One region of the Arthrobacter sedimenti genome, then DNA from elsewhere that is predicted to be linked to it. Evidence: riboswitches for the same ligand, from Rfam matches in the RefSeq annotation. Region 1 holds a riboswitch; each other region holds the start of a gene.
What was found. A riboswitch is a leader RNA that binds a small molecule or an ion and turns the genes downstream of it on or off. The one in region 1 is predicted to bind S-adenosylmethionine.

Region 1 (3,201 bases):
ACTCCGGCGATTTCCTCCACTACGGACATCTCCGCGTAGGTGCGGTCGTGCAGGGACGCGTCCGGCGGTGTCATGGCCTGCTGAAACCCGACGGCCTCGGCTGAGTCCCGTGCCTTCATCGCGGACAGCCGCGCCTCCAGCCGGGCGATAACTTCGAGCCGTTCCAGCCGGATCTCATACCGCCGCTGCAACACATCAGCACCGGAACCAACAGCAGCAGCACCGGAACCAACAGCAGCAGCACCGGAACCAACAGCTGCACCCGAACCAACAGCAGTGCCGGAGGCCAGGAACCCATCCTCCCGGTCCAAGGCATCAAGAGCGGCCACGGAGGCATGAACGCCTTCCGCACCTGCCCCCACACCCCTGCTGATTCCCATACGAACATCGTCCCTCGAGGCACTGACATTCAAACCTGTCATGCAGACTTACGGCATGGACCGGCGCCCGGGGGCGCGCCAGTCTAGTACCGCGGTCGTACGTTTTCGCCGCGCATGTTCCTTTTCGAGCCCCATATACTCGTCGCGAAAAGGAATATGCGTGGCGCAGGAATATATGTGGTGCGAAAAGGAATAGATGCAGCGCCGGAGCGCGCCAGCCGGAGCACAAAGCCCGCCAGCCGCCGTCGTACGTTTTCTATGCGAAGGTTCCCTGCCGCAGCCCAGACGCCCGGCGCGCGCAAAGGAACATGCATGGCGCAGAAAAATCCGCGGCTCTGACCAGGCGAAAGCAGCCGCTGCTTAAATGAATTCGGCCGCCATGAGGTGGTGACGCCGTTGTCACCACCTCATGGCGGCCGAAGATTATCCGGGCATGGACCCGGCGCACTCATCTCCCAACAAGGGAAGCTGGAGCGTCAGAGAGTGACAGCCCCGTTGGCGGTTTCGAACGTGACCGACAGGATGCCCGGCGTCCCGTGAGGTGCGACCCACTCGACCGCAACGTCCTCAAGCGGCTTCTCCACCGGCTCACCCAGCCACTCGGTGACCCGGGAGGCGGAGCCTGCGATGGTCAGGCAGCTCATCTTGAGGCTGCTCTCGTAGGCGTTGGACGGGTGAAGTGAGGGATCACCCTCCCACTTGAGCATGTACGGGACCTGGGGATCGGCAATGAGGCCCAGGATGCCGATCTGCTTCCAGACCAGCTCGCGCCCGTCCGGGAACTTGCGGTTGCCGTTGACAGCGGAGCGGCCGAGGCGTTCCTCGAAAGGGGCGAGGTCGTCCACTTCGACGCACCAGCCCATCCAGCCGCCGCCTGCCGCGGATCGGGCCCTTACGGCCTGTCCAAACGGTGCCTTGTCCGATGCGGGGTGGTCCAGGACCTCCACAACCTCGAGGTACTTGTGACCGGCGAGCGGGATGATCATATTCCGGGTTCCGAACCGGGGGTGTACCCCGCCCTTCACTGCCTCAACGCCGAGGGCAGTTGCAATACGTTCGGTGGTGGCCGCGAGGCCGTCGTGTTCACAGGCGTAAGAGACGTGATCCATGCGCATGGCAACATCTTGGCACTTTGTGATGCGGCTCTCAGCTAAGGGTACCCTTACTGGATTTGCGCGCACTCAATGGCCATGGGGAGGCCGCCGAAAAGACCATGTTCGTCACAATCCTGTTCACAGCAACAACGCTGTTCCTAGACTTGGCGCAGGTCATGAGTGCCAGCGCCAAGCCCCGGCTCGCTGGCCGGCAACCCTCCATCCGCGGTGGGGTGCCCCGGGTGAAGACTTGGCTGTCCGGCAAGAGTCGGCAGCAAGCGCGGCCCGCACTGCCGGTGAGCATGCCGGGCCCATGTCAAAGGAGATTTGGATGTCCAACGGTTGGTCCTTCGAAACCCGCCAGATCCACGCCGGCCAGGAAGTGGACAGTGCCGCGGGAGCCCGTGCCCTGCCCATCTACCAGACCACGTCCTTCGTGTTCCCTACAGCCGAGAGCGCGGCAAACCGCTTCGCACTGTCCGAACTCGCGCCCATCTACACCCGCATCGGCAACCCGACGCAGGACGCAGTGGAACAGCGGATCGCCAGCCTCGAAGGTGGTTTGGCAGCGCTGCTGCTGAGTTCCGGCCAGGCCGCTGAAACGTTCGCGGTCCTGAATATCGCGGAGGCCGGCGACCACATCGTGGCCAGCCCCAGCCTCTACGGCGGAACCTATAACCTGTTCGCCCACACCCTGAAAAAGTTCGGCATCTCCGTCACGTTCGTGGAGGACCCCGACAACTTGGACCAGTGGCGCAACGCAGTCCAGCCCAACACCAAGCTCTTCTTCGGTGAAGTGGTCTCCAACCCCCGCCAGGACGTCCTGGACATCGAGGGCATCTCCGAAGTCGCCCACCAGGCCGGCGTGCCCCTCATCGTGGACAACACCCTCTCCACCCCGTACCTCATCCGCCCGCTGGAGTGGGGCGCGGACATCGTGATCCATTCCGCCACCAAGTACCTGGGCGGCCACGGCACAGCCATCGCCGGCGTGATCGTCGATTCCGGCAAGTTCGATTTCAGCAAGGACCCGGAACGGTTCCCAGGCTTCAACACCCCGGATCCCACCTACAACGGGCTGGTCTACGCCCGCGATCTGGGAGCCGATGGAGCGCTGGGGGCCAACTTCTCCTACATCCTCAAGGCGCGGGTCCAGCTCCTGCGCGACCTGGGCTCGGCGGTCTCGCCCTTCAACGCCTTCCTGATTTCCCAGGGCCTGGAGACTTTGAGCCTGCGGGTGGAGCGCCACGTTGCCAACGCCACGGAAGTGGCGCGCTGGCTTGAGGCAAGGCACGACGTCGAATCGGTCGCCTATGCCGGGCTGCCGTCCAGCCCCTGGTACGAGCGTGGCCGCAAGTACGGGCCCAAGGGGACGGGCGCCGTCGTCGCCTTCAACCTGGCCGGCGGAGCGGAGGCGGGCAAACGCTTCGTCGACGCCCTGGAGCTGCACTCCCATGTGGCCAACATCGGCGACGTGCGCTCCCTGGTCATCCACCCGGCGTCGACCACCCACAGCCAGCTCTCCCCGGAGCAGCAGGCTGTGGCCGGGGTGCACCCGGGACTCGTCAGGCTTTCCGTGGGGCTGGAACACATCGACGACATCCTCGCCGACCTGGAAGCGGGCTTCAGGGCTGCGAAGAGCGCCTAGACGGGCAAAGTACGACGCCGGGCCTCCGCTCGGGCGGTAAGACGGGGCGGGCAGCAAGCCGGGAAGTCACAACCAGTCA
Region 2 (3,201 bases), on a different contig from region 1:
CCACCACCAGTCCGGAGAAGAGGACAAACAGCTCTGCGCCTGACACGAAGCCCACTGCCTCCTGCGTGAGCAACTGGAACAGCGAGGCCATGCCCAGGTGGTTGACCACCACAAAGACGATGGCCATGCCGCGCAACAGGTCCACGCGCGAGTCCCTGGTGGAAGGATCCTGGTAGCTCCAGGCCGTGGCTGCATTGATCCTGCGCGGAACCTGCCACAGGGCCACCAGAAGGATGAGCATGGCAGCGGCAACAGTCCAGGCAGCAGGCCCGGAAAGTGTGTTGGCGCGGACATAAGTGCCGGTGGATGCCTGATCGGTCACAGGGCCGGTGACCATCGGCGAGGCTTTCAGCCGATCCGCCGCCGCTTTGGCAATGTCCGGGCTTCCGGTGAGCAGCCAGCTGATGCTCGCCACCCCGGTGTCCCTGGTGCTGGTGCGCTCATCCCACACGACGGCGGCCGTGCGGCCGAATCCCGGGGAGGTGGCAGTTCCCACCACCTGGTCCCACCAGCCGGTTTTGATGTCGGCTTCGGGTGCGCCGCCCGTTGAAGGGCTGTAGAAGGCCGACGTCTGGAGCAGGAAGGGTTTCCGGCGCCCCTCTGAATAGGTGCCGTAGAAGTTTTCGCCCCCGGAGGCTGTCAGCATCTCCTGGAGTTCACCGGCCCGGGGCACGGTGTTGACGGCGGCTCCGCCGGCCGTGTCGTCGTGGTAGGCGGCAAGACCCACCCAGTCCACGGCGTCGTCGCCCGGGTAATACGGTGCGTAGGCGTTATCGCTCCCGTTCCAGGCCCCGTCCCCGTTCGTGTCCAGCAAAGCGAACCCGTCGCTTCCCGGCTGCGGCGCGTTCCGGCTCCGGTCAAAGGGGTAGTCCTTGCCCAGGTAGGGTGACCACACCATGGCGACCCGGCCGCCGTCGTCCTTCTTGAATGCCTTGGACACTGCTTGGAAGGCCTGGCGGTACGCGGCGGGCTGCTGGCCCCAGCCCACCCAGCTGGTGTTCATGTCAGGGGCAAACCGGATCAGCAGCTGCCCCTTGAACCCGGAGGTGAGGCCGTGCACCTGCTGTGCGAAGGCTTCGGCCTCGCTGGTGCCGAGCTGGTCCAGCGGCACCGACGGCTTCACCGTGAGCAGGGCGTGGGAGCCTTTGGCTGCGGCCTGCTGCAGGAAGCCGTCGATGTCATTCCGTTCCGAGTCACGGAATGGAATGGTGATGTCGTGTCCGAAGACAGCGGGGCTGGCACCCAGCCGGTCGCTGAAGCCTGCGGCGGTATCCTCGCCCCACTCGAGGACCGCACCCAACCACGGCTTTCCGTTTTCAGGTGCAGTCTGGGCCGCCTGCGCCGGACCTGCCGGCGCCAGCACGGCCAGGAAGGCGATGACGATGGTTGCCAGATAGGCGACGGCAGAACGCGGACGGTTCCGCCAGACGGCGTGGTGGTGCGATGTGACTGCCCGCATGTTGCAAGGACCCCCCGGTACTCATTGCTCTGCTGCCCGTTGCTTAGGCGACGGGGCGGTGCCCCCGGTAAGACTTTATCGGGCGGCGGGCCTTCGCGTGTCGCCTGGGCGTCCGGCGAATTACGGAACATGACGACGGCGGCCGTGCGGCTCGGGAGCGCAGGTGTTACGTTTTTGGGGAGTAATGAGTACCGGCGCCAAGCCCTGACTGGCCGGTCGGCAACCCTCCCTTTCGCGGCGGGGTGCCTCAGGTGAATACTCGGCATATCGACCCATTCGAGCTGCAAGCGTGAAAGAAGGAGATCCGTCGTGTCTGACGCACCCGCCCCTGACGAAAGACTGTCCTACCGCCTGATTACCGGCGCGGACACCCGTGAGTTCTGCGAGCGGATCTCCGCTGCACTCGCCGACGGGTACGTGCTGCACGGCAGCCCTGCGGCAACCTTCAACGGCACCACCGTCATCGTGGCGCAGGCCATCGTCCTTCCGGCCGCCATCGCCTCGGCGGATGCCGCCGTGGCCACTGCCGTGGACGAGCTCGAGGGCGAGTTCGACGGCGAGGGCCACGCATGAGCTACGCCGGAGACCTGACGCCGCAGGAAGCCTGGGCCAAGCTGGAGCAGGGCGCCGTCCTGGTGGATGTCCGCACCGAGGGCGAATGGGCCCACATCGGCATCCCCGACACCAAGGCCACAGACAACGACCCCCTGTTCATCCAGTGGACCTTCCCCGGCGGCATCCCCAACCCGGACTTCATCAAGGACCTGACGAACCAGGCACCGGAGGATCCCCAGGCGGAACTGGTGTTCCTGTGCCGCTCCGGCAAGCGCTCCATCGCCGCGGCCACCGCCGCCACCCAGGCGGGATTCACCGCCTACAGCGTCCTCGAGGGCTTCGAAGGCGATCCCGACCGCTTCGGCGAGCGGACCGTCAATGGCTGGAAAAACCGCGGCCTGCCCACCAACCTCGGAAAGAACTAAGTGAGCTTCAACCAAGACGCCCCCGGCTGGAACCCCGACACCCAGGCAGTCCGCGGCGGGCTGGACCGCAGCAACTTCCAGGAAACGTCGGAGGCCATCTTCCTCAACTCCGGCTTCGTCTACGAATCCGCGGCCGCTGCTGAACGCGCCTTCACCGGCGAGGATGAGCGCTTCGTCTACTCCCGCTATGGCAACCCGTCCGTGGCCACCTTCCAGGAACGGCTCCGGCTGCTCGAAGGCACTGAAGCATGCTTCGCGACGGCGTCGGGCATGTCCGCGGTGTTCACGGCCCTGGGTGCCCTGCTGGCAGCCGGCGACCGGGTAGTGGCCGCACGCTCGCTGTTCGGTTCCTGCTTCGTAGTCCTTAACGAGATCCTGCCCCGATGGGGTGTGGAGACGGTGTTCGTGGACGGGCCGGACCTGGACCAGTGGCGCGAAGCGCTCTCCAAGCCCACCACGGCTGTCTTCTTCGAATCCCCGTCCAACCCCATGCAGGAAATCGTGGACATCGCCGCTGTCAGCGAACTGGCGCACGCCGCCGGGGCCACCGTGGTGGCGGACAACGTCTTCGCCACTCCCCTGCTGCAGCGCTGCGGGGACCTCGGCGCCGACGTCATCGTCTACTCGGGCACCAAGCACATCGACGGGCAGGGCCGGGTGATGGGCGGTGCCATCCTGGGCACCAAGGAGTTCATCGAGGGACCCGTGAAGCAGCTGATGCGACACACCGGCCCCGCGCTGTCCCCATTCAACGCCTGGGTC
Region 3 (3,201 bases), on a different contig from region 1:
GCGTTGGCGGAGACGCGCAGCCTGGACGTGTCGGCGCCACGGGCCTGCAGGCCGTCGATTTCCTGGAAGAGTGCCTCGAGGTTCACAACGCAGCCGTTGCCGATGATGGGAACGGCATTGGGGCTGAGAATGCCTGCCGGCAGCAGCTTGAGTTCGTACTTTTCACCGCCCACGACGACGGTGTGCCCGGCGTTGTTGCCGCCGTTGGGCTTGACGACGTAGTCAACACGGCCGCCCAGCAAATCGGTGGCCTTGCCTTTTCCTTCGTCGCCCCACTGGGCTCCTACGATCACAATTGCTGGCATGGGATCCTCCCCCATTCGTTCGGGCTGCCCGGGTCCGGCCACCAGGTGGCAGGCCTATGCAGCGCCGTTCATGAGAATGCCCCGAACATACCGGCCTTCGCGCGGCCGCAGCACGGCACGGCGAAGGAAGAGTCCCGGGGCTCTTACCACCCAAGTTTAGCCGATGGGGCACTTTGTCCACCGTTTGGCCCGCCGCTGCCCTTCAGGCGTATAGGGCAGCGGCGGCCCTTGGCGCGCTATTCGTCGTCCGCCTCCCCGGCGGGCCGGGACGTCTGCTCGGCGAGGGTGTCCCAGAAGGAGGTGTCGGCGTCGGCAATGGAACCGTCCGCAATGGCGGCGGCGGTGGACGTCAGCGTGGTGACCGTCTGCTTGATCAGGTAGCCGTTGCTGCGCTGGCCCAGCGCGTAGCCGTCCAGGTAGTGGTCGGACATGCCGCGCATCTCGAAGAGCAAGGTGGCGATGCCGTATTCCACGGAGATGCCGTTGCGGCTGATGGTCTCGGCGCTGCCGCCCTGGTACTTGCCCAGGTGGCCCCAGCCGGTCGAGTCGACGTTGTTGAAGACCACGGCGCCCAGCTGCTTCGACTTTTCGACGACGGCGGGATCTGCGTTGGGAGTGGTGGGGTACAGGATGGAGCCGGAGACCAGCTTGCCGTCACGCTCGGCGCGGGTGCCCTGGTGGTGCAGGTCGATCATGTAGTCGATCCGGTACTTGCGCATCACGTTGTTGTGCAGCGCCTGGGTTTCCGGCTGGACCTTGGCCACGTGGTCGCGGTTCAGGTCCACGCCCTGGGCGTTGTAGCGGGTGAGGTGCCGGTCCCCCTTGGCGAGGTAGTTGTCCAGGGAGAAGTTGACGTCCCCCATGGCGCCATCCGCGTTAAGCATGGGCACCACCAGGATGTTCACGCCTTTGAGGATGTCCGCCGATTTGCCGGTGCCCAGGTGCTTGATGAACTCCATGGCGCCCTCGGTGGTGAGCTGTTCGTTGCCGTGCTGCTGGGTCAGGTAGAGGATGGTGGGCTTGGCCGGATCGGAAATGTACTTGACCAGGTGGATGTCGCGGCCCTTCACGGTCTGGCCGATGACTTCCAGTTCCATGGCGGGCTGCTTGGCGTCCTGGTCCTTCAGGAAGGAAACCATCTGGTCATAGGTGGCCAGTTTTGTTGTGGTGATCTGGCCGTTGCCGTCATAGCCGGGGCCTTCGCCCACTGCGATGGCCAGCGGCGCCGGTCCGGCCACGACGGCGAGCGCCAGGGCGCCGGAAAGGGCAAGGTTCCTGAAGGTTGCCAGGGATTTGTTCACGGTGAATGACCTCTTCTTTGGGTGCGATGCGCTTCGTGCGAGTGGGCAGTCAGCCATCGTTTCCCTCATTTGGCTGTGACAAGAGCCAACCAAGCTGGACAGAATCTGTCAATACGCTGGACGAAAGCTGTAAGTACGCCAACAGCACAGAAGAAGTAAGCGCCGGCATCTGGTGCGACACAAAGCGGACAGGACTTGCCCAGACCCGCGCTTCTCGCTTTAAGTGAGAGGGAACCATCCGGAGCGGCCGAGAGACCTGGCTCGATGACGCCGCAGCAACCACGGTCCAGCAGGAGTCCTGCTGGCCGAAGGTGCTACTGCCAGGACCGATGGAAAGAGAGATTCCAGCATGTCCCTGAACACCGACCACATCCGCGTCACCCACGCCGGTTCCCTCCCCCGCACCCCGGAACTCATCGCAGCAAATGCGGCCAAGGAAGCCGACGGCATCACCCCGGAATTCCTTGATCTCCTCGAGGCCTCGGTGGTGGACATTGTCCAGCGACAAAAAGACCTGGGCGTCGACATCGCCAACGACGGCGAGTACGGCCACACCATGTCCACTTCCGTGGACTACGGCGCTTGGTGGAACTACTCGTTTTCCCGACTCGGCGGCCTGGAACCGACCAACGTGGACCGCTGGGCCGACTCGCAAGTCCACCGCTCCTCGCCGGGCCACATCGTCCTGACCTCCTTTCCGGACCGCCGCGACCGGCAGAAGTTCAACGACGCCTATAGCGATCCGTCCTCGGGCATCCTCTCAAACCGCAAGTCGGTCACCCAGCCCAAGATCGCCGGGCCGCTGACGTACACGGGCCAGGACCTTGTGGCGTCGGACATCAGGAACCTGAAGACCGGGCTGGCCGCTGCGGGCCTCTCCGACGGTTTCGTGGCCTCGCTTTCCCCCGGCTCCTGCGCCCGGGTGGCCAATGAGTACTACAAGTCCGACGAGGAACTGGTCTACGCCTGTGCCGACGCCATGCGGGAGGAATACAAGGCGATCATCGACGCCGGACTCACCGTGCAGCTCGACGACCCGTCCCTGGCCGAGAGCTGGGACCAGATCAACCCCGAACCGTCGTTGGAGGACTACCTGAAGTTCATCCAATTGCGCGTCGAGGCTACCAATTGGGCCCTCCGGGACCTTCCGCAGGAGCAAATCCGGCTGCACGTCTGCTGGGGTTCCTGGCACGGCCCGCACACCACCGACATCCCGTTCGCAGACATCATCGGCTCCGTGCTGCAGGTCAACGCCGGCGCCTACTCCTTCGAGGCTGCCAACGTGCGCCACGAACACGAATGGCGGATCTGGGAGGACACCAAGCTCCCCGAAGGCAAGGTGATCATTCCGGGCGTCGTATCGCACGCCACAAACGTCGTGGAGCACCCGGACCTGGTGGCGGACCGCATCGTCCGTTTCGCCGACGTGGTGGGCCGGGAGAACGTCATTGCCTCCACCGACTGCGGCCTGGGCGGCCGCGTGCACCCGCAGATTGCCTTCGCCAAGCTGGAGGCGTTGGGCGAGGGTGCCCGCCGCGCCACCAACCGGCTCTGGTAAATACGCCTGCAGTCCGGGCGCCGGCTGTTCCTTCCAT
Region 4 (3,201 bases), on a different contig from region 1:
TCGGCCCGGCTGGACAGCGCCGCCGTGGCCGGGCTCCGCGCGCACCTGGACGGCAAGGTCACGGTCATGCTCGGACACTCAGGCGTGGGCAAATCCACCATGGTGAACGCGCTGACCGGGGCCGAGCGGGCCACCGGCGGAGTCAACGCGGTGACCGGCCGGGGCCGGCATACATCGTCGTCGGCCCTGGCGCTGCGCCTGGCGGACTCGCCGGCCGGCAGCTGGATCATTGATACTCCGGGTATCAGGTCCTTCGGCCTGGCCCACGTGGACCCTGACCGGATCCTGCGCTCCTTCCCGGACCTCTCCCCCGGCATCGAGAACTGCGAACGGGGCTGCAAGCACACGGCGACCGCAGTGGACTGCGGCCTTGACGACTGGGTGGCTGACGGACACGCAGGTCCCACCGGTCCCGCACGGCTCGCGTCGCTGCGGCGGCTGCTCGGCACGGATCCAAGGCTGGAAGCACAGGAAACCAAGGAGCTTGGCAGCGTCAACTGACGCGTTCTCCCCGGAAGAAGCGCGGGCAGACGGTAGTTTGGAACCATGATCCAACCCGCTTCGAGCTACAACGATGACCTGCGCCTGGCACATGTCCTGGCCGACTCCGTGGATGACCAGACCATGAGCCGCTTCAAGGCCCTGGATCTCCACGTTGAGACCAAGCCGGACCTGACGCCGGTCACCGATGCGGACAAGGCCGCCGAGGAAGCCATCCGCGGGCAACTCTCGCGTTCCCGCCCACGTGACGCGGTCCTGGGCGAGGAGTTCGGCAGCACGGGCCACGGTTCGCGGCGCTGGATCATCGACCCCATTGACGGGACCAAGAACTTTGTCCGCGGCGTTCCGGTCTGGGCCACGCTGATCGCCCTGGTGGATGAAGGCGAACCCGTGGTGGGGGTGGTCAGCGCACCGGCCCTGGGCAAGCGCTGGTGGGCGGCAAAGGGCATGGGCGCGTACATGGGCAGGTCCCTGGCGGCTGCCACCCGGCTCCGCGTCTCCAACGTCTCCAGCCTCGCCGATGCCTCCCTCTCCTACTCCAGCCTCACCGGTTGGAAGGAACGGGGGAACCTTGATGAGTTCCTGGGCCTCACCGAGGACGTATGGCGGACCCGGGCCTACGGCGACTTCTGGTCGTACTGCATGGTGGCCGAGGGCTCGGTGGACATCGCCTGCGAACCGGAGCTGAACCTCTATGACATGGCCGCCCTGGTGCCGATCGTGGTGGAGGCCGGGGGGCGTTTTACCTCCCTCGAAGGCGAGGACGGACCGTTCGGCGGGAACGCCCTGGCCACCAACTCCATCCTGCACTCAGAGGTCCTGCACCGGCTGAACCCTTACCTGGATGATTTGCTGTAACGGTTGACGTTCTCCCGGCAAAACGAATAAAGCGACGGCGGACACCTCCCAAAGGAGGTGTCCGCCGTCGTTTATTCGGACGAGCGTAACAAAGGGCTTAACAATTGCCGCGGGTTCAGCCTGGGCCGCCGCATGTCCTACGCTTTTATCCAGGTCACGAGTGCCAGCGCTAAACCCCGGTTTGCTGGCCGGCAACCCTCCATTCGCGGTGGGGTGCCCCGGGTGACGACCAGGCCGGTCCGGAGTGGATGCGGCAAGCGCGGATTCCACTATGCCGGAGTCCTGTAGTCAAGTGAGGTCTCTGTGACAACTGCCACCGTCTCCCCCCAGCCCGCCATCACCGAAGCCGCCGCTGCTGCTGAACTCCACGCCATTGCCGGCCGGCCCCTCGCGGCGGTCACCGGCGCGGAAATCCAGGCACCGCTGATCACCGGCGGGCACGTCCGGTACGCGAACCTCGACTGTGGCGCATCGGCCCCGGCGCTCTCCGTGGTATCCGCCTACCTCAACGAGATCCTGCCCTACTACGCCAGCGTCCACCGCGGGGCAGGCTACGCCTCCCAGATCAGCACCTCGGTCTACGAAAATGCACGCAGCATCGTCCGGGACTTCGTGGGCGGCCGGCCGGACGATTCGGTCATCTTCACCCGCAACACCACGGACTCGCTGAACCTCCTGGCAGGTTGCCTCCCCCTCACCGACGGCCGCCCCGACGGCGATGTGCTCTACCTGGACATCGAACACCATGCCAACCTGCTGCCCTGGCAGGGCGTACCGCACCGGAGCATCGTCGCCGCAGAGACGATCACCGGCACCCTTGACACCGTCCGCGCGGAGCTGGAGCAGGGCGGGGTCAGCCTGCTGGCAGTCACCGGCGCTTCAAACGTCACCGGCGAGATCCTTCCCATCCGGGCCCTGGCCGCGCTGGCCCACCAGCACGGCGCACGGATCGTGGTGGATGCTGCCCAACTCGCACCGCACCGCCGGGTGGACATCAGCGCCGACGGCATCGACTACCTCGCGTTTTCCGGCCACAAGCTGTACGCACCGTTCGGCGCCGGCGTCCTGGTGGGACGCCCTGACTGGTTGGACGCGGGCGTCCCGCACCTTGCCGGCGGCGGCGCGGTGAAGGAAGCAAGGCTCGACGGCGTCAGCTGGGCCAGTGGCCCGGCCCGCCATGAGGGGGGCTCACCGAACGTCCTCGGAGCCGCCACCCTGGCCCGAGCCACGCAGGTCCTCGCCGGGCTGGACCAGGACCGGTGGCACGCCCACGAATCGGCCATCCGCTCCTTCCTGGTGGAGGGCCTGCAGGACATCGACGGGGTCACGGTCCACCAGATCTTCAAGGACAGCAACCCGGAAACGGACACCATCGGCGTGGTCAACTTCTCCGTGGAGGGCTATGACGCAGGACTGGTGGCCGCCTACCTCGCAGCCGAGCACGGCGTGGGGCTGCGCGATGGACGCTTCTGCGCCCATCCCCTGCTGAAGCGCCTGGGCCTGCCGTCAGGCTCGCTTCGGGCAAGCTTCGGCGTCGGCTCACGGCTGGAGGATGCCGAACGCCTCCTCGCGGGCATCCGAGCGCTGCGCAGCAAGGGCTTGGGCTGGGACTACGTAGTGGACGCAGGCCGGTGGGTGCCCGCAAACGACGCCCGCACCTACCCGCACTGGGCACCCAACACCCCGGGAACGGCCGGCGCAGCGCCCTGCATCGACGACTAGGCAGCCTGGCGGGAAGAAGGCTGCTTCCCGGACGGCTGGAGGTGGTCCCATGCGGTAAATTCGAGGGGCAATCACCGGCAACAAACAGAAGGAGGCCACGCGTGGTTCGGGGTGGCCCCA

Region 2: linked by a shared signal. The riboswitch ahead of ACFO0G_RS12125 (DUF1737 domain-containing protein) and the one ahead of ACFO0G_RS07170 (bifunctional o-acetylhomoserine/o-acetylserine sulfhydrylase) in region 1 are both predicted to bind S-adenosylmethionine.
Region 3: linked by a shared signal. The riboswitch ahead of ACFO0G_RS15905 (cobalamin-independent methionine synthase II family protein) and the one ahead of ACFO0G_RS07170 (bifunctional o-acetylhomoserine/o-acetylserine sulfhydrylase) in region 1 are both predicted to bind S-adenosylmethionine.
Region 4: linked by a shared signal. The riboswitch ahead of ACFO0G_RS00945 (aminotransferase class V-fold PLP-dependent enzyme) and the one ahead of ACFO0G_RS07170 (bifunctional o-acetylhomoserine/o-acetylserine sulfhydrylase) in region 1 are both predicted to bind S-adenosylmethionine.

The regions. Positions count from the first base shown of each region.
Region 1 is NZ_JBHSDQ010000002.1:426,631-429,831, forward strand. Features, by position in the region: gene ACFO0G_RS07160 (HNH endonuclease signature motif containing protein) at 1-380, opposite strand, end outside; gene ACFO0G_RS07165 (VOC family protein) at 857-1,495, opposite strand; SAM riboswitch class IV at 1,647-1,761, shown strand; gene ACFO0G_RS07170 (bifunctional o-acetylhomoserine/o-acetylserine sulfhydrylase) at 1,806-3,122, shown strand.
Region 2 is NZ_JBHSDQ010000004.1:331,434-334,634, forward strand. Features, by position in the region: gene opgC (OpgC domain-containing protein) at 1-1,459, opposite strand, end outside; SAM riboswitch class IV at 1,640-1,755, shown strand; gene ACFO0G_RS12125 (DUF1737 domain-containing protein) at 1,769-2,032, shown strand; gene ACFO0G_RS12130 (rhodanese-like domain-containing protein) at 2,029-2,439, shown strand; gene ACFO0G_RS12135 (O-succinylhomoserine sulfhydrylase) at 2,440-3,201, shown strand, end outside.
Region 3 is NZ_JBHSDQ010000007.1:97,059-100,259, reverse strand. Features, by position in the region: gene ACFO0G_RS15915 (adenylosuccinate synthase) at 1-305, opposite strand, end outside; gene ACFO0G_RS15910 (M14 family zinc carboxypeptidase) at 542-1,606, opposite strand; SAM riboswitch class I at 1,838-1,942, shown strand; gene ACFO0G_RS15905 (cobalamin-independent methionine synthase II family protein) at 1,956-3,164, shown strand.
Region 4 is NZ_JBHSDQ010000001.1:205,382-208,582, forward strand. Features, by position in the region: gene rsgA (ribosome small subunit-dependent GTPase A) at 1-501, shown strand, start outside; gene hisN (histidinol-phosphatase) at 547-1,359, shown strand; SAM riboswitch class IV at 1,512-1,625, shown strand; gene ACFO0G_RS00945 (aminotransferase class V-fold PLP-dependent enzyme) at 1,663-3,081, shown strand; gene ACFO0G_RS00950 (class I SAM-dependent methyltransferase) at 3,183-3,201, shown strand, end outside.